One region of the Paenibacillus sp. MZ03-122A genome, then DNA from elsewhere that is predicted to be linked to it. Evidence: riboswitches for the same ligand, from Rfam matches in the RefSeq annotation. Region 1 holds a riboswitch; each other region holds the start of a gene.
The links. A riboswitch is a leader RNA that binds a small molecule or an ion and turns the genes downstream of it on or off. The one in region 1 is predicted to bind cyclic di-AMP.
Positions count from the first base shown of each region.

Region 1 (7,854 bases):
CGAACGAGGCACACCCCAAGCTGGAGGTGACCCGTCGCGTTCTGAAAGATAAAGCAAAATATTTTGGACCGTACCCCAATTCCTACGCGGCACATCAGACGAAGAAGCTGCTGGATCGTATGTATCCGTTACGTAAGTGTGGTGTAATGCCCAAGGAAGTGTGTCTGTATTATCACATGCATCAATGTTTGGGGCCTTGTGTGAAAGAGGTCGAGAAGGAAACGTATGACCAGATTGGCCAGGAGATTGGTTCCTTTTTAAGCGGGGGACATGAGGAAATTAAAAAGGATCTTCAGCGTAAAATGCAGGAGGCCGCAGAGGAATTGTACTTTGAGCGGGCCAAGGAGCTGAGAGATCAGATTATCAGCATCGACGCGATGATGGAAAAGCAGAAAATCACCACATCGGATGCAAAGGATCGAGATGTATTCGGTTTTTCAGTAGATAAGGGCTGGATGTGTGTACAAATCCTATATGTCCGTAAAGGTAAAATGATCGAGCGCCATATGTCGACTTTTCCTTTCTACGGTGAAGCTTACAGTGATTTTATGTCCTATGTGACGCAATATTATAGTGACAACCCGGCAGTGCCGCAAGAAATATTGCTGCCAGATTCTCCTAAGCTGATGCAGGCCGAGCAGGTCAATGTCGATCAACCGGTTGCGGCAGAAACTGTACTCCACAGTGCAGCTACAACCGATGCTACCGGACAGACAGATGAGAAAGCGATACAAACGGAGACAGAGTCTTCTGCTGACTCATTGCTAGTGGCTGAAGAACGGGCAACTTATGCAGCAGCAACAAATCAAGACCAAGTTGGTGACCAAGATACCGGAGTAAAGGAAACAGAAACCCAACTATCCGGTGGACTGGAGGACCCGAGTACGGCGGCTCTCGCTCTGGCTGAATGGTTGGATGTAAAGGTACTTGTACCGCAGCGTGGACTGAAAAAGCAAATGACAGGCATGGCGACGGAAAATGCACGTGTTGCTTTGGATGAGAAGTTTAAGCTGATCGAGCGGGATGAGGAACGGACATCCAAAGCTGCAAGCAATCTCGGACGTGCCATTGGACTGGATAGCTTGCACCGGGTGGAGGCGTTTGATAACTCCAATATCCAGGGTTCCGATCCAGTCTCCGCCATGATCGTGTTTATTGATGGCAAGCCTGCCAAGAAGGAGTATCGAAAATATAAAATCCGTTCTGTGCAGGGACCCGATGATTATGAAACAATGCGTGAGGTTATCCGACGTAGATATGAACGTGTGCTTAAGGAAAATTTGGAACGTCCCGACTTGATCGTTGTCGATGGTGGACGTGGACAAATTAAGGCGGCGACCGATGTATTGCAAAATGAGCTGGGTTTGTTCATTCCTGTGTGTGGACTGGTGAAGGATGCCAAACATAGAACTTCCCAACTATTAGTGGGAGAGTCCTCTGAGGCCGTGACACTTGCACGCAATAGCGAAGAATTTTATCTACTGCAACGGATTCAGGACGAGGTTCACCGTTTTGCTATTACGTTCCACCGCGAGCAACGCGGCAAATCTATGGTAACTTCACGGCTGGACTCCATTCCAGGCATTGGCGAGAAACGGCGTAAGTTACTGCTTAAGCATTTTGGATCGCTCAAAAAAATAAGAGAGGCCAGTGTCGAAGACTTCCGGCCTCTCTCTATTGGGGATAAGCTTGCGCGTCAGATTATAGCTGCCCTTCGGGAGGAGGAGTCGTAGAATACGGCTCCTCTTTTTTTATAGGTTCAAACATAATTCGATTTGGCTTTTTAGGACTAAACCAATAAATGATGTAACCCACGATGGCTGGAAGTAAGATCCAGAATAGACCAGCGCTCACATTCACAGTGTCTCCCAGACTCATCACACTAAGTCCCATTAAAATGCTGTCAAAAATAACGTGGCTGAACATGGCGGCAATAAAGCCGTAACGCAGAAACACAAAACTGAACAGCAAACCAAGAAAAGTCAGCTCAATAGGTCTGGAGATCACCGGATAGATCGGATAAAGTGTATGTCCCAGTGCCCAAATCAGCGTGGTGATCAGACACGCAACAAAAGTGTTTTTCACTATTTTTTTGACCATCGGAATACCAAATAGACGGTAGACAGTCTCTTCTCCAATACCTGCCATCCAGGCCATAATCGGCAGTAGCCATGGATAAGCCATATTGTAAGGGGATTGCGTGGCATCTGTGGTGGAGAATGTATTAAATGTGCGCTCCAGTATAAAGAACAAAATGGATTGTACCCCGAGCAAAATAAAGGCCCACAAGTAGCCAACATACATACTGCGAAGCACATACAGCCCGTAGCCCGGCTCTTTCGCACGCGGCCATGCATTCAGTCCAACCTGACGCATAAGCCCGTCACCGCCGACCAAGGAGAAGTAGAGCGCTACAGCCATGAAAAAGGTAACACCAATCTGGAAAACCATAAGAAATATAAGGATGCCCTTACCGCCTGCTTCTGCTTGCAATAAAGGCAGCATGTTCATGGTCCCAGCTATACTAGCAATAAAGTATACAACGGATAGAACAATGCCGCGTACAAATGAAGTATGTCGTCGGGTGAGTGACGCATACACAATGGCAAGTACACCCAGTACAAAGCTAAATAGGGCATAACCCGCATAGGTCATCAAATTCGCCCAAAATGTTTGCTTTTCGATATAATCGGTATAGGACGACGGGGCCGAAAAGCTTTGGGTGAAGGAGCGAACATCACCGTCTTCAAAAGTAAAAGCCAGTGTAAGTACCGAGGCGCCGATTTTTTTATCGTCTACGGTATACTTTAATCCGCCTTCTTGTTCAGTGGTTGCAAGCTTCAAATCCGACGGCTTAAAGCCAAAGCGCTTGACCCATACTGCGGCCGCCTGCTCCTTGGCTTCGAGCGTCATGCCGTCCTCAGCCACACGTACAAGCCTGTTACGTGCTTGTTCATCCGTAGAAATATCAGCCTGTGTGTAATTGGTGCTGGAGGTGATCCGTTTAAAGCTAACGACCTTCCCAGTGGATAGATCCACATGAATTTGCAGTTTGCTTTTCGCTGAGGATTCAGGCAGATCGACCCGAAAGGTTTCGTAAGGGTAACTTTTTTTCCATGTACGGTCGTACTGCTGAAGCAGTTTTTCTCTAGATAAATAACCGTACAAATCTGTTTCGGCCTGATAGGTCACGACAGGCTCCTCAGGCTGTGATTCAGTATAGCCCAGCTCGGAGCGGGCGAAGTCCAATGCGTGTATGACCGCTTCTTGTTTGCTGATGACCTTTGCGTTCATTACTGATTCTGGACTCGGATTGCTAAGCGAGGGAATAAGCAATTGAAAGATAAAAAAGCAAATCAGGCCAATCCCGCCCAGCAAGCCTAATTTTTTGAAGTTGGCCGTGAGCACGACCGGTTTCCCGATAGGATTCATGAGTTTCCTCCTTAATCTGTAAATAAGAACATCCATTAAAGATATCATACTGCACAGGTTCCCGCCAACAGACCAGCGATATTCATGAAAATAGAGTGAAAGCACTTTAAAGTTCCAATAAAATTAGATAAGCTGCGATTAAACGATGCCCATTCGCAAAATAAAGCCAATTTCACGTTTTTTCGGCGAAATCGGTTTTGTGATCTGGATATAGAAGGATTATAATCTTGAGGCAATGCCTATGAAATACATAGGTAATGATATACAGTTGAGCCGAATTTCTATGGGAAAACGGGGGAACCATGTTACTGGGGTGAATTTTACAACCGATCCTGCTGGATCGGAAGTGTAAATAGGGCATACTGTGCTGCCCGAATCCGTCAGCTAACCTCGTAGGCTATGAGCAGGAACCAAGTCAGGCACTCGGTTTTCCGGTGTCTTTTTTTGTGCGTATAAAAGTGTTTGGATTGGTTAGACCGCTGCGGGTGCAGATTATTCTTCCGATTGCTGTTATCCCCGGATTTTTTAATTGTATACCCCCTTTAATGGTTAAAATCCGGAGATAAAGGCAAACGCTTCGCTTCTTCAGAACAATTCTGCCCCCTTCGCTACTGCCCGCCAATAGCACAGGGGGCCGAGTAGTGCTTGACATGCATTCTTCCTGTATTCAGGGAATGCTAATTATAGTTAACTAAGGTTTGGAAAAATCAAAAAATTCAGGGGCAACGACGATCGAAAGATCAAATGGAACGCGTAGCGAGCTTACACCGTATTAAATCACTGATTTATAGTTTTAAGGATTAGGAGAGAAGTGATGAATAGATGAATCCCAATGCAAGCTGGCTTCGGCTTTCTCCACCGCAGATATTCGTTGCGGGCTTTGCCATTATCATTCTAATAGGTAGTTTATTGTTAATGCTGCCGATTTCCAATACAACAGGAAAGCCACTTGCGTTTATAGACGCTTTGTTTACTGCCGCCTCTGCGACCTGTGTAACCGGGCTTGTCGTAAAGGATACCGGCCTCTTTTTTACCACTTTTGGTCAAGTTGTCATCGTTGCGCTGATCCAGATCGGCGGTCTTGGCTTTATGACCATGGCTACCTTGATTGCACTGGTGTTCAAGCGTCGGATTTCCTTGCGGGAGCGTCTCATTTTGCAGGAAGCGATGAATCAGACTTCTGTAGAGGGAATTGTCGGATTAATCCGTAAGGTATTACTGTACTCACTGGTTATTGAAGGCGTATGCGCTACGATATTCTCGGTTCGCTGGTCCTTTGATATGCCCGTAGGCAGGGCGATTTATTTTGGAATCTGGCATGCCATCTCCATGTTTAACAATGCTGGTTTTGATTTATTCGGTGAATTTCGCAGCTTGACAGGTTATGTATATGATCCGATTGTTAATTTTACCGCAATGTTTCTAATTATTTCTGGCGGCATTGGTTTTGTAGTGATGTCAGACCTGGCAGAATATCGCAAGCGCAAGAGACTGTCCTTGCATACCAAGGTGGTACTCAGCATGACGGGCGCTATGATTGTAGTCGGCACGCTCGTGATTTTTGTATTTGAGTTTACGAATCCAAAGACTCTTGGCTCGCTTGATTGGGGTGGTAAGCTACTGGGATCTTTATTCCAGTCCGTTACTCCCCGTACCGCAGGTGCCAATACACTGGACATCGCAGGCTTGCGGCAGGCTACGCAGTTTTTTATCATCATACTCATGTTTATTGGGGCTTCCCCTGGCTCTACTGGAGGCGGGATTAAGACCACAACATTCGCCCTGCTCATTGGAGCAGTGATTTCGATGCTGCGGGGGCGGGAAGATATTGTACTGTTCAAGTACCGACTTGCGCAGGGACGAATTTACAAGGCTTTGACCATCACACTGCTGGGGTTGCTGTTCGTGATCGGGGTGACCATGATTTTGTCGGCAACCGAAGATCATCATTTTCTGATGATCTTGTTTGAGACGGTGTCTGCGTTTGGTACGGTGGGGCTGTCGATGGGGCTTACACCTGATTTAACAGTCATAGGCAAGCTGGTGATTACCCTGACGATGTTTGCAGGTAGACTGGGGCCACTCACGCTAGCTTATGCACTGGGGCCGAAAAAGGGTAAAGAATTATATCGTCATCCGGAAGGCAAAATGATTATAGGATAAGGAGTTTTCGAGTAGATATGAAAACGCAGCAGTTTGTAGTTATTGGCTTGGGGCGGTTTGGCTCAAGCCTGGCTTTGCAATTGGTGGATATGGGGTGCGAGGTGCTAGGCATTGACCGGAATGAGGATGTTGTGGACAGTATGAGTGAGATGTTGACACATACTGTCGTGGCGGACGCTACCGATGAAGACTCGTTGCGATCACTGGGCATCCGTAATTTCGATTGTGGCATTGTTGCTATTGGTGATGACATTCAGGTAAGCATCCTCACCGCCATTTTGCTGAAGGAGCTGGGTGTGAAAAAAGTTGTAGCCAAAGCCATATCTGTGCTGCACGGGCGTGCGTTAGAAAAGCTCGGTGTGGACCGGATTATTTATCCAGAACGGGATATGGGTATCCGGGTGGCTCACCAGCTAGTCACGCCTAATTTGCTCGATTATTTGGAGTTGTCTAAGGAATACAGTATTGTGGAACTCAATGTACCTGCATGTCTGAATGGCAAAACGCTAGCAGAGCTAAATGCCCGTACCCGCTTTGGTTGTAGCGTCGTGGCGCTTCATACAGCGAACGGTATCCTGATCGCACCGACGGCTATGGATCGGCTAAAAGCAGACGATATCATGGTCATCATCGGCTCGAATAACAATATCGGTCGCTTTGAGGATGAGGTTGTTAATGTTAATGAAGAGGATTAAACCCTCTACACCATACGGTAGCCTGCAAACGACGCACGTGTCTCGCTAATCCAGCGTCGTGCTGTCGGACCGAGATCGGTCGTCTCCGAGTAAATGAGGGAGGTCGTTCGGCGTGTCTCCTTCAAATCGGGCAAGTACAATGCAGTGAGTCCATTATCCCGTAATAGTTCGCTACGCAAATAGGATTTGGGCAGCAAGGCAGAAGCCTTACAGGTTGGAAGCAAGCGTACAATTGCCTCGAAGGAGTCGATTTCCATACGGATATCCGGCATGATGCCGCTGCGCTGGAACAAGTCATCCGTCAGACTGCGGTACCAGGTTCCTTTGGAGAAAATAATCATCGGCAATCCTTGCAGATCTTTCATCGAGGCCGTTCCTGTCTTGACGGTTAATTCATGTCCAATGGGAACAACGAGCTCCAAATGATCATCAAATAGCGGAATGCAACGCAGTCCGGCTTCATGAATGGCAGACCCGACAATACCGGCGTCTGCTTTTTTGTCACGTACAAAGGCGACGATTTCATGAGTTTTACCGGTGAGCAGCTTTAGCTCGGTTTGAGGATGCTTGCTCATGAAAGCTTCGACGAGGGTAGGCAGCGTCGTTTGGAGTGTCGTGAGACTAGCCCCGAGTGTAAGCATACTCTGGGCTTCATTTTTGTGCTGGGACAGCTTTTGTAAGAAGCGAAGCTGTCGTTGCCGTTGCTCTAGCGCGAAGGTATAAACAAATCGGCCAGTGGACGTAATTTCGAGCCGTTTGCCCCGACGATCAAAGAGATTCACACCCAGCTCTTCCTCCAGCTTCGCAATTTTGCGAGACAGGGCAGGCTGGGACAGATTCAGCAGTTTGGAGGCTTTATTCAGGCTGGACTGCTCGACAATGACGGCAAAAGCGTTCAAATCCTCAAACAAATCATCCACTTCCTCTCTATATGCAAAAAAGACATAATAATTAATACGTATATTGCAATTCCATTATAAGCCGAAAAGGAGTAACATGAAAGCGACACAAGATGTTCACACTTTTGTTTTTCCTTATAAGGGACACCTTGTTGGACATTTCCTGTCGGAAACTGTCATTTTATATGTTATATTACTATTGAAAACGCTATTATTGGGAGAAGGGAGCATGACCTAGATGAGAGGATTTTATTCCAGAAAGCTGCATTCGCTTCTTGGCGTCATTCCGCTGGCTCTATTTTTTGTTGAGCATTTGGTGACGAACTTCACAGCGGTGGAGGGCGGCAAGGAAGGATTTAATCGCAGCGTGGCCTTCCTGAATGGTTTGCCACTGGTTATTGTGCTAGAAACGTTATTCATCTACTTGCCATTACTGTTCCACGGAATTTATGGCTTGTATATTGCGTATCAGGCTGACCCGAATGTCAAAAGATTCGGCTATTCACGTAACTGGCGCTTTCTGTTCCAGCGTATTTCCGGCGTCATTACGTTTGTATTTATTATCTGGCACGTATACGACACGCGCTTTCAGGTGGCTCTGGGTAATGTAACCCATGAGGAGCTAGGCGGCGTCATGCATGGCATCGTGACGAACCCGGTTTATT
Region 1 covers NZ_JANAVI010000006.1:238,405-246,258, reverse strand. The annotation lists gene uvrC (excinuclease ABC subunit UvrC) at 1-1,733, shown strand, start outside; gene NLX74_RS15400 (type II CAAX endopeptidase family protein) at 1,702-3,432, opposite strand; cyclic di-AMP (ydaO/yuaA leader) riboswitch at 3,694-3,846, shown strand; gene NLX74_RS15395 (TrkH family potassium uptake protein) at 4,255-5,595, shown strand; gene NLX74_RS15390 (potassium channel family protein) at 5,613-6,290, shown strand; gene NLX74_RS15385 (LysR family transcriptional regulator) at 6,296-7,201, opposite strand; gene NLX74_RS15380 (succinate dehydrogenase cytochrome b558 subunit) at 7,428-7,854, shown strand, end outside.

Region 2 (7,854 bases), on a different contig from region 1:
GGAATAACAACACGTCCGAGCTCGTCAACTTTTCTTACAATACCAGTGGATTTCATCATAATAAATCAGGCTCCTCTCGCCGTTTAAAATAATATAAGTGTCATGATTCGACAAAATTTTCTCTTTTCTGATATTTACTATACCAACGATTCCCAAAACAGTCAACCTTAAAAATGTAGTAACAGTCTGATTATGCAAAAGTATTTAGATTAAAGAGCTTTACTTGTGTGTATTGCCTTATCTTATTGATGATTTATTCAGTTTGTCGATTTGGAAATGTCGAAAAACTATAATTCGACATATTACGACAAAGAATGTCGAATGAGGGAAACCATTTAGGATTTTATTGTATTTTAATCCATTATTCCGAATATTAAAGGAGCTGATATCTTGCACCAGCCACTCAGTGAAGAAAAAGTTTTTAAAGACCCGGTACATAATTACATCCATGTTCAGGATACTGTGATATGGCGGTTGATCAACACGCCGGAGTTCCAACGTTTACGGCGCATACGGCAGTTAGGCACGTCGTATCTTACGTTTCATGGAGCGGAGCATAGCCGGTTTTCACACTCATTGGGCGTATATGAGATTACGAGAAGTATTATTTCTCAATTTGAACGTGGAGATTTCCCGGATTGGCCGAAGGAGGAAAGGCTGGTTGCTCTGTGTGCAGCTCTATTGCATGATGTGGGGCATGGCCCATTTTCTCATTCAATTGAGGAAGCCTTTCATATGAACCATGAGGATTGGACATGCCGCATTGTACTGGGAGACACGAAGATCAACGCCGTGCTACGGCAAGTCGACGAGAAGCTTCCACAAAAGGTGGCTGCGGTTATAGCCAAAACGTATGATAAACCGATTGTTGTCAACCTGGTAACCAGTCCGCTAGATGCCGATCGTATGGATTATTTGTTGCGGGATGCTCACTCGACAGGCGTCAACTACGGCACGATTGATTTGGATCGTATTTTACGACTGCTGCGTCCTCATAATGGGAGAATTGTTGTGAAGGAATCAGGTATGCATGCAGTAGAAGATTATTTAATGTCACGCTACCAGATGTATTGGCAAATTTATTTTCATCCTGTAACACGCAGCTCGGAAATCCTTTTACGTAAAATTTTTAAGCGAGCAAAGGAATTGTTTAAAAACGGATATGAGTTTGGCTTTCTGCTGGACCCGTTGCCGGATCTGTTGAAAGGAGATCTTACAGTAGAGCAATATCTGATGCTCGACGAGTCATTAATCCAGACCGTATTTAGCCAGTGGAAACGAGAAAAGGACGAGATTTTAAGTGATTTGAGCAGCCGGTTTATGGACCGTAGATTGTATAAATATGTAGAGATTGAAAATATGGATACAGATACCATTGACAGTATTCGAGAAGCTTTGAAAGAGGCTGGTTTGCACCCTGAATATGATTTTGAAATTGATTTTCCGACAGATCTTCCTTATGATGTGTTTCGGCAGGGTGGCTCGACGGACAACCAGATTTTACTGCTTGGACGTCAGGGCGAGGTGAGTGAAATATCCGAAGTTTCGGAAATTGTGCGCTCAATAAGTGGTATTCACCGAGGAAAATATCATATGTATTTTCCCCAGAATAAATTGAACGCGGTAAAAGACAGGTTACCTGCCAAAATAAGGAATTATTTTGTCAAAGAATAGACAACTATATAGAAATGTAAGTAAAAAAAGGAGATGTAAACCTTGGATTTATTCGACACCCATACTCACTTGGATGCGCCACAATTTGACGAAGATCGTGAAGAAGTTATAGCACGTGCTGTCGAATCAGGAGTAACGCGGATGATCAATATCGGATTTAATCGTGAGACCATTCCATCCACCATGGAATTGGCCGAGACGTACGATTTTATTTATGCAGCAGTTGGATGGCATCCGCAGGATGCGATTACAATGCAGGAGGGCGATCTAGAATGGATTGCATCGTTATGCAGTCATAAGAAGGTTGTAGCCATCGGGGAGATCGGTCTGGATTATTATTGGGATACATCACCGAAGGATGTGCAGCATCGGGTGTTTCGAAACCAAATTGGTCTGGCTCGTGAGCTCAAGATGCCCATTGTTATTCATAACCGGGATGCACATGAAGATATTGTTAAGATTTTGCGCGAGGAAAAAGCGAGTGAGATTGGTGGAGTCATGCACTCTTTTTCGGGTAGCTGGGAGACAGCCAAAATGGTGCTGGATATGGGATTTCACCTTTCCTTCGGTGGTCCAATAACGTTCAAAAATGCCAAGCAGCCAAAAGAGGTGCTCGCACAGGTGCCGCTGGACCGTCTGCTCATTGAAACTGATGCTCCCTATCTGACACCTCATCCGTATCGTGGGAAGCGAAATGAGTCTGCACATGTGAGACTGGTAGCAGAGGCTGCAGCCCAAATCAAAGGGATTACAGTGGAGGAATTAGTGTCAATAACGACCCGAAATGCCCTGGAACGATTTGACATTCAATGAAAAAGTGAAGAAATCGATCAAAATAAAGAGATAGACGAAGCTAATCATGAATTTGTTGCAGGAAACTCGAGAATATTACAATATTTTAACCGAATATTTTAAAAAATGTACTTGAAACCTGCTTTACAACATGCATAGAAACAGGATATCATCTTTTCAGTGAATTGTTGTTTGAATGTAAACATCAACAAGTCATTTCATGAACCAGTCTCGCTGAGTCCCTTTTACAGGGAACGGGGGAACCGATATGGCTTACAGTACGTCCGGCGTATGTGCAAGAAGGGAACGTCTCTTCCGCCAGCCGGCTCGACCTAAATTCTTTTCCCGGATGGGATTGAACAGGTGGAGGAGCCGTATTTCGATTTCTTTCTGGGTCTTCGGGGTGAATGTGAAGGCGACCGCCATGAGCGGTTGACCCAAGCTAGGGCGACTCTCTACGTCCGAACCCGACAGCTAACCCCGTAAGCGTAACAAGAGAGAAGCCATCTCGTGCATGAGTTTTCCCGCATATTCACACATGCCGGAAGCCACGAAAGAGCTCTCTAGTCTCTTTCTCTGGCTTTTTTTGTTGTGAATAAAAGAAAATCTGTCATCATACTGTGGTTAAACAGGGGAGGACAGCATGCCGCGAAGACGGGTACATGGTGCAGGACAGTCGTAGTTTGGGCTTGTCTTGTAGAAAATCTGTTATAGTCACGTCAAATCTCAACTATGTCTTACTCCAGACGGCGGGCTATGTAAGGAGGACGGAGGAAATGGGCATTTTCCAAAAAAAGGATACCCATGAGTCACGCTCATCCAGCATGTCTTACGTATTGCGTTGGAAGCAAGAGAATGTGCGCCAGGCTGCTTTGGTTGCTATTTTTCTAATCGCGCTAACGATTATGATTTCAATTCTGATGTACACGCAATCTAAAAAACAAGTCTTTTTTGTCATCGATGGCAAGGCGTCTGCGGTAGAAACCCGGGAATCCATGCTTCAAGATTTGCTGAGCGAGCATTCCATTTCACTTCAGCCGCATGATACAGTTTCCATGCCGCTAAATGGAGCAATACAGGATGGCGATCGCGTAGTCATTAAACGTGCCAATCAAGTCAGAGTATCTTCAGGCAATGAGACGAAAAAGCTGTACACAACAGAAAATACAGTAGAAGGTGCCATTCGTACCTCGGGCTATAAATTATCATCAACGGATAAAGTTTATCCTGCGTTGGATGCCTCTGTTTCGTCTAACATGGACATAAAAATCGTCCGTGTGAAGAAACAGCAGGTCGAACAGAAAAAACAGGTGCCTTATCAGGTCATCAAAACGGCCGATCCGAGTCTTTATAAAGGCGATAATCGGGTCATTCAAAGCGGCAAATCGGGTGTGGTCGTCCAGCACGTTCAAAAGGTATATCATGATGGAAAGTTGGTATCCAAACAGCTGGTTAACAAGGAAGTTGCACAGAACCGGGTGGATAAGGTCATTGCGGTAGGAACGAAGAAAAAACCGGTCGTTCTTGCTGCTTCCGTCGGTCCCAATGATGCGGTTAAGGCAACGACGGTTAGTTCGGGCAGTGCTGTCCGTAAAGCAGGCGTAAATTTTAAATATAGCAAAGTTTTACAAAACGTCTCCATGACGGCGTATTCCTCACAGGAGCCAGGTATCGGTACACGTACTGCATCCGGCGCACGTGTCACGGAAGGACGCACCATCGCGGTCGATCCGAGTATAATTCCAATCGGCTGGTGGGTGTATATCGAAGGGGTGGGCTTCCGTCGTGCGGAGGATACCGGTGGCGCGATTAAAGGCCACAAAATCGATGTGTATTATGAGAGTTTGAGCCGAGCCAACCAATTTGGTCGTAAGCACGGTAAAACCGTATATGTTATCGGACCGGTAAAGCCTGAAATCAACTAAAACAGGTTGTGTATGTTGAGGGCAATGCGATAGTATTAACAACATAGTTATGCCATGCTAAGAAGAGGATATCCTCTTCTTATTTTGTTTTCAAAAGCAGGGAAAGATAAATATAGCTTGCTGTGTAGCAGTGGAGGGAAACACAAATGATCAAGGAAGTGATCGTGGTAGAGGGCCGGGATGATACGGTGGCCATTCGCCGCGCTGTTGAAGCGGATACGATAGAAACTGGCGGCTCCGCCATTAATAAAATGACGCTGCGTAAAATTGCATTGGCGCAGGAGCGGCGGGGGGTCATTATTTTAACCGATCCCGATCATGCAGGGGAGCGCATCCGTAAGATTATCGCTTCCAAGGTACCCGGCTGCAAGCAGGCCTTTATACCCGAGGCAGAAGCGACGCGTAAAGGAGATATTGGCGTGGAGAATGCCTCACCAGATGCGATCAGACACGCTCTTGCACGGGTTCATACGACAGTGGAAGGCGCCGACCCGCTGATTGAGTGGGCGGACCTGATTGATGCTGGACTCATCACCCATCCCAATGCTGCTGCACGCCGTATGGCCTTAGGGAATGTGCTGGGTATTGGTTATTGTAACGGAAAGCAGCTACATAAACGGCTGTCTGTATTTCAGATCAGCCGCGAGGAATTTGCCGGGGCACTGGCACAAATTGAAAGTGAAGGATTGTGATGTCCGTATGGCAGGGATTCAAGATATAGCAACACCGCGGCGTACGAAGGAAATTATTCAACGGCACGGTTTTTCGTTCAAAAAGAGTTTGGGACAAAATTTCCTGATTGATCAAAATATTCTCAATAAGATTGTAAATGCTGCCGGATTGGATGAGACGAAGGGTGCACTTGAGATCGGTCCTGGGATTGGCGCTTTGACCGAGAAGCTGGCGCAATCGGCTAAGGCAGTTACCGCTGTCGAGATTGACCAGCGGCTGCTGCCAATTCTCGAAGAGGTGTTGGCCCCTTACGAGCATGTGAAGGTACGTCATGGAGACGTGCTGAAGCTGGATTTACGTGAGGTGTTCGCAGCCGATTTTGCAGACGTGAGTAAAGTAAGTGTCGTGGCTAATCTGCCGTACTATGTTACTACACCGATTCTGATGAGGCTGCTGGAGGACAAGCTCCCTCTGGAGAATATCGTCGTTATGATCCAAAAAGAAGTGGCTGAGCGCATGGCTGCGTCTCCTGGAACGAAGGATTACGGCAGTCTGAGCATTGCAGTGCAATATTACAGCGAACCTGAATTAGTCTGCATTGTGCCGAATACAGTATTTATTCCCCAGCCAAATGTGGAGTCTGCAGTCATCCGGCTGCGTGTACGGGAAGCCCCTCCGGTGGAAGTGGTGGATGAGAAGCACTTCTTTGAAGTGGTTCATGCTGCTTTTGCTCAGCGTCGTAAAACCATTTCCAATAACTTGAAAAGCCGTTTCTTCACCAAAGAGAACAGGGACACGCTGGAGCCGCTGTTGCAACAAGCTGGTATTGAACCCTCCCGTCGAGGAGAAACGCTAAGTATTGAGGAATTTGCGCGTCTCAGCGCTGTGCTGTTGGAGGCAGGTATATCCTAAGCTGGAACCAAACTGTGCATTCACCCATACGATATAGGAGGGGTGATACAGTGTGATGAGTTTAGGAGACTTGGTCGTTCGGAAATCGTACGGCGGAGATGTCACGTTTCGTGTTGAGGACATCCAGCGGGATAAAGCGATCATTAAGGGAATAGAATTTCGGCTGCTGGCTGATTCCCCGGTGAACGATCTGGTCAGAGTGCCTGCAGACCAGATTAGCGGTAAGACTCAGCAGGCCCACATTAAGGCTGGTGAGTCTCTTAATCTGTTGCAACGGGCACGCCAGCAGCAAGCTGCTCGTAGTCAGGCAGCTCTGGTAGGGGACTGGAGTGATCCGGTCGAGTCAACGTATTTTGAAATGCCGGGAAAGGTTCTTCACCTGGATGGAGATCCCAGCTATCTGAAAAAATGTCTCAGTTTATATGAACAGCTCCGTGTTCCTGCAGAGGGACATCACGTTCACGAATCGGCAATGGCGGACACGTTGTACCGACTGCTTCCTCGTATCCGCCCGGATATCGTAGTCATTACTGGACATGACGGTGTACTGAAGCAGCCACAGCCTTACGATTTGTACAGCTTGAAAAGTTATAAAAATTCGCAAAATTTTGTGGCGGCAATTCAGGTAGCAAGGCAATATGAACGTCATCTGGATTCCCTGACGATTGTAGCGGGAGCGTGCCAGTCCCATTTTGAGGCGCTGCTACGTGCGGGAGCGAACTTCGCCAGCTCACCAGGGCGTATCCTGATTCACGCGCTGGACCCCGTTTACGTGGCTGCCAAGGCGGCCTTTACTTCGATCCGTGATACGGTCAACATGGGGGACCTGTTTCACCAGACAATCAGTGGCAGTCGCGGAGTGGGTGGAATTGAAACTAGGGGAAGCTATCGCATCGGCCTGCCGAAGCTTGAAAATTTATCAACGCTTAAAGTAACGCCTTCCGCAATCTAGGATTCAAATGTGCCAATAGGACTAACCTGAGCAAAAAGCCTCTGCTTTCAGAGGCTTTTTGTCATTTTTTATATAAATTATTCCTGTTCGCAAAAAATTAAATTGACAACTTATTTTTCGTGTTGTTATAATATTTAGCTTGATTTGACAATCCCTCTAAAATTCGTTATAATGGACAAGGAAAGAGGTGGTCGTTAGGCAATGGCTAAAAATACGCTGTTGGAAATCAAACGCAGTCTCGACGCACATGTAGGGCAAAAAATTTTGCTGCGGGCTAACGGCGGACGCCGTAAGACCGTCGAACGAACTGGTGTCTTGGAAGAAACGTACCCTTCTGTTTTTATCGTCAAGCTGGATCAGGAGCAACAGACGTTTAAACGTGTCTCCTACAGCTATGCTGACATTCTTACCGAGTCGGTAGAAGTCAGCGTATATGATCCCGACTCCCATACAAGTGTAGTCGAATATTTTGAAACACCTTAATTGATTTCGTGATTTATACCAGCTTTGCAGGTTTAACGACGGCTTCGTCATTTCAAATGACGGGGCCGTTTTGTATATACAGAGCAGGATGAAGCATGACATCTCTGCACATACTAAGCCGGGAATGATCTTCCTTATTCCATTGCTGAAGGAGGCGTATGTATGAGCCGAAGAAGACGGAGTGTCATGTCGGAGGAGCTAAAGTACGAGCTGGCCAAAGATCTTGGATTTTACGACACGGTCAAGGAAGAAGGCTGGGGAGGCATTAAAGCCAAGGATGCGGGCAATATGGTCAAGCGGGCTATCCAACTTGCCGAGCAGGCAGCTTCCCGCAAATCGTAGCTATCGGTGGTGCTGATGAAAAGCGGGGATATCCGGGATTAGACCGGGTCATCTCCGCTTTTTTGAACCTCATGACTTGACACGCTGAGTCTGATATAATAT
Region 2 covers NZ_JANAVI010000017.1:77,799-85,652, reverse strand. The annotation lists gene NLX74_RS23080 (AbrB/MazE/SpoVT family DNA-binding domain-containing protein) at 1-59, opposite strand, end outside; gene NLX74_RS23075 (HD domain-containing protein) at 391-1,674, shown strand; gene NLX74_RS23070 (TatD family hydrolase) at 1,717-2,487, shown strand; cyclic di-AMP (ydaO/yuaA leader) riboswitch at 2,689-2,971, shown strand; gene NLX74_RS23065 (resuscitation-promoting factor) at 3,243-4,391, shown strand; gene rnmV (ribonuclease M5) at 4,538-5,083, shown strand; gene rsmA (16S rRNA (adenine(1518)-N(6)/adenine(1519)-N(6))-dimethyltransferase RsmA) at 5,091-5,975, shown strand; gene yabG (sporulation peptidase YabG) at 6,031-6,927, shown strand; gene veg (biofilm formation stimulator Veg) at 7,129-7,410, shown strand; gene NLX74_RS23040 (small, acid-soluble spore protein, alpha/beta type) at 7,573-7,752, shown strand.
Region 2: linked by a shared signal. The riboswitch ahead of NLX74_RS23065 (resuscitation-promoting factor) and the one ahead of NLX74_RS15395 (TrkH family potassium uptake protein) in region 1 are both predicted to bind cyclic di-AMP.

Region 3 (7,854 bases), on a different contig from region 1:
ATGAATTATGATACGATTACTTCTGTTATTTCCAAGCAATTGATAAGCTTAATTGCTATTTCCATTGTCCTTTTGGAGGTTGTAATCATTGGAAGCTATGTGCTGGCAAGTCTGTTTGTCCGCCCAATTCAGTCGATTCTGGGGAAAGTGAACGAGATGGCTGATGGTCATTTTGATACACGGCTAGAAATAAAAGGTGGTCATGAGCTTGCACAGTTGGGTGAACGCATCAATGCGATGGCCTACAACCTAGGGATGTACACGAGAAGACTGGAACAGATGTATGAGGAGAACCGTTCTGTAAAGGAGCATCTGGAATCGGTTATTAATCAGACAGCGGATGCGATTCATGTAACCGACGAGGAGGATCGCGTCGTTCGGGTCAATCATGCCTTCGAAGCTTTGTACGGCTGGACCAAGAAGGAATTGGTTGGTCGTAAGCTGGAGTTTGTACCTCCGCAGCAACAGGAGGAGTATGAATTTCAGAAGAAGAGCCTGCTTCAGGGAGAGAGCATCGTATCAAGTGAGACCCTTAGAATGCGTAAGGATGGAAGTACAGTAGAGATCAGTATGAGCACGTCGCCTATTCTGGATGAAGAAGGCCAAATTTTGGGGTTTATCTGCGTGTCGCGTGATATTACGGGTCGCAACCGAATGGAGGAGTTGTTGCGCAGATCAGAGAAACTGACAACCGTCGGACAATTGGCGGCAGGCGTAGCGCATGAGATTCGTAATCCGCTAACTACGCTACGAGGCTTTCTCCAACTACAGCAGCAAAATCAAGTGTTGAATATGAAACACAACGATATTATGATGTCTGAGCTGGATCGCATTAATTTGATCGTTAGCGAGTTTTTAATACTGGCGAAGCCACAGGCAGTGCATTTTCAGAAAAAGGATGTTCGCTATATTGTGAGCGACGTGATTTCTTTACTAGATAGTCAGGCGCACCTGCTGGGCATTGTATTCAATCTTCAGGTCACGGACGAGCCTGCCCTAGTATACGCTGAAGAAAATCAGTTAAAACAGGTATTCATTAATTTACTTAAAAATAGCATGGAGGCTATGAGTAAAGGTGGTATCATCACGATTCATTTGTTCTTGGAGGGAGAAAGCGTTAAAATCTCTATACGGGATCAGGGAGCGGGTATTCCCGCAGAAATGCTGTCCAAGCTAGGAGAACCTTTTTTCACAAACAAAGAAACAGGGACAGGACTAGGACTTATGGTCAGTCAGCGTATTATACAGAGTCATAAAGGCACACTGGATATTGAAAGCACAGAGGGAGAGGGAACGACAGCCCTGGTGCAGCTTCCAATTGCCAAGCCGGAGTAACGGGCTGGGCGCAGGAGGAAGTGTGTTAGTAGAAATGGAGGGTACACAGGTTGCGCATTAACAAGTTTATCAGCGAAACCGGTTTTTGCTCGCGCCGCGAGGCGGACAGGCTGGTAGAGAGCGGCCGCGTGACGATTAACGGCGAAGTGGCTGTGCTGGGTAGTCAAGCGGAAGAAGGCGATGATGTTCGCGTGAATGGCAAGCCACTGCGCGAGAAGTCCGATCACGTCTACATTGCATTGAACAAGCCGGTGGGCATTACAAGTACAACCGAGAGCCATATTAGAGGCAATGTTGTTGATTTTGTGGGGCACCCACAGCGGATATTCCCGATTGGACGCCTGGATAAGGATTCGGAAGGTCTCATTTTACTTACCAATGATGGAGACATTGTGAATAAGATTTTACGGGCAGAAGGCAAGCATGAGAAAGAATACATCGTAACGGTGGATCGCCCTGTCGTACCGTCTTTTGTGCAGGGCATGTCCAGCGGGGTGAAAATACTCGGCCAGCGGACGCTACCTTGTGAGGTGACGCGTGTATCTGAGTATGTATTCCGTATTATCCTGACTGAAGGGAAAAATCGTCAGATCCGGCGTATGTGTGCTGCCTTCGGTTATGAAGTAAAAAAACTGCAACGGCTGCGAATCATGAATATTCGGTTGGGGTCCCTTCAGAAAGGTGCCTGGCGTGATCTGACAGAGGCTGAGAAGCAGGAGCTTGGCCAGATGCTCGATTATACGCTTAGCTAATGCCAGAGGGGCTTTGTATAGCCTACAGCGTATGATCCTCGTATCTGACAAGTCCAGATTATAGGAAGCACTAAACAAAGAGGCACCAGCTGCATAAAAATGCGGCGGTGCCTTTGTTCATATAACATATGCATAATCAACCTTCATTCGAGCTTGAGGTAGGACTGATGACTTGTGTCCCGTTCTGATATTTGCGGAGAACAGATATTTCAACACGACGGTTTTTGGAGCGTCCTTGGCCATCTTGATTGCTTGCCAATGGACGATACTCGCCATAACCGATGGATACAAACTTGGTTGGATCGAGATCTGGATTGAGCAACAAGATACGCAAGAAATTCAGAGAGCGCTGGGCGCTCAAATCAAAGTTGGACGGGAACTGGCTGTTGGAGATCGGTACATTATCCGTATGACCCGATACGATAACATCATAGCCAGGGAACTGCTGGAGCATACTAGAAATAGACTTGGCCAGCTTTCTCGCTCCCGGTTTTACTTCGGCTTGCCCGGATGAAAACAGGGCATTATCACTAATGGTGATCATCAGCTGGGATTGGTTCAGCTTGGTATTCAGCAGAGGTGACAGGCCGTTATTTTGAATATATTGATCCATCTGTTTTTTAAGCTTTTTTAAATCTTCTTCTTCCCGCTGGGCAAGCTGTTTTTGCAGTTCAGAGGTAGAAGTAGCTTTCGATTTTAAGGGTTGTGATACTTGTTCTTTATTTTTGCCCATATCCATGGATTGTGACGACGGATTCGCGGCCGAGTGATCCAGCACGCCAGTGCCCCCACTAAAAGCTGAACTCAGGGATTGAGCCATAGTTTCAAATTTTTTGGCGTCGAGCGAGCTCATACCGAATAAGACAATGAAAAGAGCCAACAGAAGGGTCATTAAGTCGGAATATGGCAACAGCCAGCTTTCGTCAGCATGCTCTTCATGCGGTTCATGTCTCTTTTTACTCACTGGAATCGCCATCCTTCTGGGTCAATGTAGCCCGTTCGGTCGGAGTCAGGAAGATCGTCAGTTTCTGACTGATGGCAATTGTCGATATCCCCGATTGAATGGAAAGCAGACCTTCGACCATCATTAATTTAAGCTCCACTTCTTTTTTGGATAACCGTTTCAGCTTGTTGGACATCGGATGCCATAGAACATAACCTGTAAAAATACCGAGCAACGTCGCAATGAAGGCTGCTGCAATGGCATGAGAGAGCTTTTCCATGTCACTAAGGTCAGCCAGAGCTGCGATCAGACCTACAACCGCACCGAGTACCCCGAGCGTTGGAGCGTACATACCGGCTTGGGAGAAGATCAGTGCGCCAGAGCGATGTCGATCCTCGGTAGCATTGATATCCTCCATCAGAACGTCCCGTACGAATTCCTGATCATTGCCGTCAATAATCATTCGCATGCCGCCACGCATAAAGGGATCGTCGATTTCTTCTACCTTGGATTCCAAGGCGAGCAGACCTTCACGACGGGTAATGGATGCCCACTCGGTAAACGTACCGATGAGCTCTTTGCGGTCTAACAGTTTTTGTTCGGTGAAAATAACCTTGAACAGCTTCGGAATCCGTTTGATTTCTGCCATCGGGAAGGCCATAAATATACTCGCTGCCGTTCCGACGAAAATAATCATGTAAGCAGCGGGATTATTGACCAAATTGACGACCGGAGCGCCTTTTAAGATCATCCCGACGACCAGTGACACAATCCCGAGCACAAGTCCGATAATGGTTGAAATTTGCATGATACACCTCATCCATGAGAATAGATTTTGAATCCTTTCATGCCGCCGGGGTCGTCCTTGCCCCAAGCGCGTCATTACAAGACGGATTATAGTATTTATCGACAAAACTCTCTTTTTTGTTAAGTGCGAATTTCCGGTATAATAAGGTGATTATGTATTGAATGGCGGAACCATTGGAGGAAATGGCATGGGAGTAAAGCATGGGCGTGAGTATGAACAAATTTTGAACGATTTGACAGAGGCTGTGGGGCGCATCCCAGATAGCTATGAATTTTTTGAGATGGAAGCAGAAGATTGGGACAGGCTGGATCCGGCGGGACGTCAGGAAGTCAATGAAGCTTTGGCAGAAGACTTATTTTATGCACTGGGTACAGAGCCCACAATCACTGTAGGGAGTGGCGTTGTGATCTATGAGCCGGAGCAGCATCGCATCTATGTACTTATTGGGGACGAGGAGCTGACGTCAGTCCCTTTGATTTGAGGTCCGTCTTATGGATTTATCAACGGGGCCGTGGTAATATGTACACCAATATATCGTAGTTTTGGCCGTATTTAAGCGGTCGAAAGGCTTCCGTATAAACGGGGAGGAGTTCGTAACATGCCTTTTACACAAGAAGAGATTGAAGCACATCTGGAGAAACTGGAGGGCTGGGAACTGGAGGAAGGACGTTGGATCGTCCGAAAATATAATTTTTCCAGTTTTATGAAAGGGATTGCATTTGTGGATGAAGTTGCCGCTATATCTGAAGCATTCAATCATCATCCATTTATTACGATTGATTATAAGACCGTGACTCTGCGTTTGACCTCTTGGGACGACGGCGGTATTATGGCCGTGGATATTAAGGAAGCCCAACAATATAATGAAGCTTTTGAAAAAATGCGCAGCAGTCATTGAGCTTGTAATGATCTGTCGTATGATGATAGAAGCGCCTTCGCTATACAACATCGTGGTTGTATGCCGAAGGCGCTTTTATCATAGAATCTGGGTTGGGTGCTCGGGACGATATACCATACAATAAAATGGTTTTTTGCCATCAGGAGTCTGGCGTTCATAGGTATCTGTAAGCTCAAATCCAGCCGCCTTGTAGGCCCGGATAGCGCGCCCATTCCAAGTGAGCACCTCTAGATCAATTTCATTCTTCGGGTTGCGTCGTTGAGCTTCCTCTGCAATGGCACGGACAAAATCAGAGCCTTTGCCATGTCCGCATCTGTCAGGATGCATTCCAAGACCTAGCCGGGTCACACCGATCATAGGAAAATATTGAGCAAATCCCGTCAGTTTGTTCTCTTTATCCAGTACGGCAACATATTGCTCTTGGCGAAGCGTGGGACTTCCAAATTCGACTTCAAGCGCCTTCATTTGTTCCCAGGGGAGCCAACCGTATATGTTATAAGGTGGATCATATTGCCACTCACAGATTGCAGCCGCTTGATGCTCGTCCATCGGTACGATCCGATAGTTGGATATTGAGGCCGGCATGTGTTCCATCCTCCTTTTACACAGGTACTTCAATCATTAACAACAGATTGTAGACAAGTTGCAGAGGAATGGCAAGCGTGTTTATTTCATACCTAAGTCGGGTATACATTCAATAAGAAGGAATTACTGCTCATATGCTCCCCCAGCGGTGACGGTAAAACCGACGATGTTCGCTACAATTGAAACCTTTTGAGGTCTCAGTTCGTCAGTAAAGATAATAATTGCTGATGTTGTGGACATAAAAAACCGCAATTCGATTCCGGCCAGAATCAAATTGCGGCTAGGGTTAGCTTGCTGTGCGTTAGTTATTCTACGTTATCGTCATCAGGAATGTCTGAAGCTACAGAATGGTAAGCGTCTGTGCTCATAATTCTTTTTGCACCAACATAGCGGTTAGCGTAATAATTTTCGTTCAGTGAGCTAACTACTACACCACGTGAAGTCGAGGAGTGGGCAAATTTCCCTTCACCTACGAAGATACCTACATGGGAAATGCCTCTTCCTGTGGTGTTGAAGAACACCAGGTCCCCAGGTCTCATTTCATCTCGGGATACAGAAGATCCCATTTTGAATTGTGATCCAGATTGATGCGGAAGTTTAATTCCCAGTTTGTTGTATACGTACATTGTGAAGCCGGAGCAATCGAATCCCTCGAGTGTAGTGCCTCCGCTTCTGTAGTTCGTTCCTTTGGCATCTTGGATGACCTGGTCCATCTTAGAGTCTGCATATGCACTGCCGCCACCGAATGTAAAAGATGTAAAGGCAATGGCAAGACCCATAGCTGCGATCGTTAGCTTCTTCTTCAAAAAAAATATACCCCTTCCAATGCCTGCGAGGTTAGCTTAAGGATTCGGTAGAAGGTTCCCCTATGACCACTCTGTTGCGAGATCAATTCACCCAAACTGGTTCCCCCGCTTCCTAGGTGCCAGGAATTAGGCTTAACTTAAGATGTGCACCTTGGAGAGCAGTATTCACAATAACGTTATTTTTGAGATAAAGGTTACAATAAAGATTACAAAGTTGTTACTATCAGTTCACTGCGATTATTGTAACAAAGACGGCTGGCTTTGGCAAATGTTTCATTGCAAAAAGTTACAAAAAAAATCTGCTCCTAATGTCCCAGGAACAGATCTTGTTAACAGTATTCAGTTATGTGTCGTTTGCGCGGGTATGAATCATGTTTTTCGACAGACGGAAATGAAGTAAAAAACATAAAGGCAGGGCTTAGCTTCTACTAGAGATATCGGTATGCCATAGTCTGTACTGCGAACTGATATGCCACAGCCTGACCAGACTAGTAACAAAATGATACGATTGCTGGAGAATGAGCGCCAGCATGCCAGTCCAAATCATCGCCACGGTGCCAAATAGACCGAAGACCAGCAGCACACAAGCACCGAGCAAAAGGGATATACCGACAGCTGGGAGGAGCTGGCGAAAGAAGGCGAGCAGGGACGATAGTATGGCGTGACCACCGACAGTACCCAGTTGCATATACAGGATGCACTGCCGAATGAACCATCCGTATGCCATCCATCCAATGACATAGGGCAATAAATGCAGCAGATAAGAGGAAGATTGAAGTGCTCCTGCTACAATAGGGTAGAGTCTCGGTACTACCCAAAAGGCGGGAAGCAGCAGCAGTCCCAACTCGATGGTGTAATACAACAGCGACGACATGCCATGGCGTTTCATACCCTTGAAAAAGGACAGGCTTTGCGGTTCAGTCGCATCGGTATGCAGACTTTGATATATTCCGGCTCTAATGAAGGGAGTGATCAGTATGCGTAGTACAGTCGCCCCTAGTAGTATCCACAAATACACATGTACTTCCCGGCTGTCCATCAGAGCAATCTGACTCTCCATCCAAAATAAGGTCTGTCCCAGTTCGTTTTGACCCTGATCAGGATAACGGAGCAATAGCGGGATAACGGCAGACTGCACCAGCCGATAGAGAAACACCCCCCACAGTAGTCGATACAGAAATAAAATGATAACGATATAGAATCGTATGCGCACCAGCGCCCAGCCCTCTTTTATAACAGTCCGCATCTATAGACACCTCACCATGACAGACTTCCAAGCAGTGTCTCCAACAGCTTGGTTACACTAACACTCCAACGGGTTTGTTGCTTTTCGTCCAATTCGGCCTTTAGGCTATTGTTAATATGCTTGTTCTCCAGTGCAATGGTATATAGGGGATCAAGGGTTACATAGGAAACGGGAGAAGTACTTTTGATCCGAAAAGTTGTGCTTTTGCCCGCGCCGTCCCAAGCCTTGAATATCGTGGTACCATCCTTGAAGGTAAATTGGACAGGGATCTTGGGATAATCCGCCCCTTTTTTGCTGACCGTCACGACTGCTTCATATCCATTCTCCAGCTTGTGGTTTGTGATGTGATCCACTGAAAAGTCCGCCATCTGGCCGTCATATACATACTGTTCAAAATAGTGGCTCCATGAGCGTCCGGTGACTCTCTCCACGATACGTTGAAAATCCATTGAGGACGGATGCTTAAATCGGTACGTCTGGA
Region 3 covers NZ_JANAVI010000026.1:14,228-22,081, forward strand. The annotation lists gene NLX74_RS25085 (PAS domain S-box protein) at 1-1,335, shown strand, start outside; gene rluF (23S rRNA pseudouridine(2604) synthase RluF) at 1,386-2,087, shown strand; gene motB (flagellar motor protein MotB) at 2,224-3,051, opposite strand; gene motA (flagellar motor stator protein MotA) at 3,044-3,838, opposite strand; gene NLX74_RS25105 (hypothetical protein) at 4,026-4,319, shown strand; gene NLX74_RS25110 (4a-hydroxytetrahydrobiopterin dehydratase) at 4,437-4,736, shown strand; gene NLX74_RS25115 (GNAT family N-acetyltransferase) at 4,815-5,321, opposite strand; gene NLX74_RS25120 (C40 family peptidase) at 5,627-6,127, opposite strand; cyclic di-AMP (ydaO/yuaA leader) riboswitch at 6,133-6,270, opposite strand; gene NLX74_RS25125 (hypothetical protein) at 6,546-7,373, opposite strand; gene NLX74_RS25130 (M1 family metallopeptidase) at 7,385-7,854, opposite strand, start outside.
Region 3: linked by a shared signal. The riboswitch ahead of NLX74_RS25120 (C40 family peptidase) and the one ahead of NLX74_RS15395 (TrkH family potassium uptake protein) in region 1 are both predicted to bind cyclic di-AMP.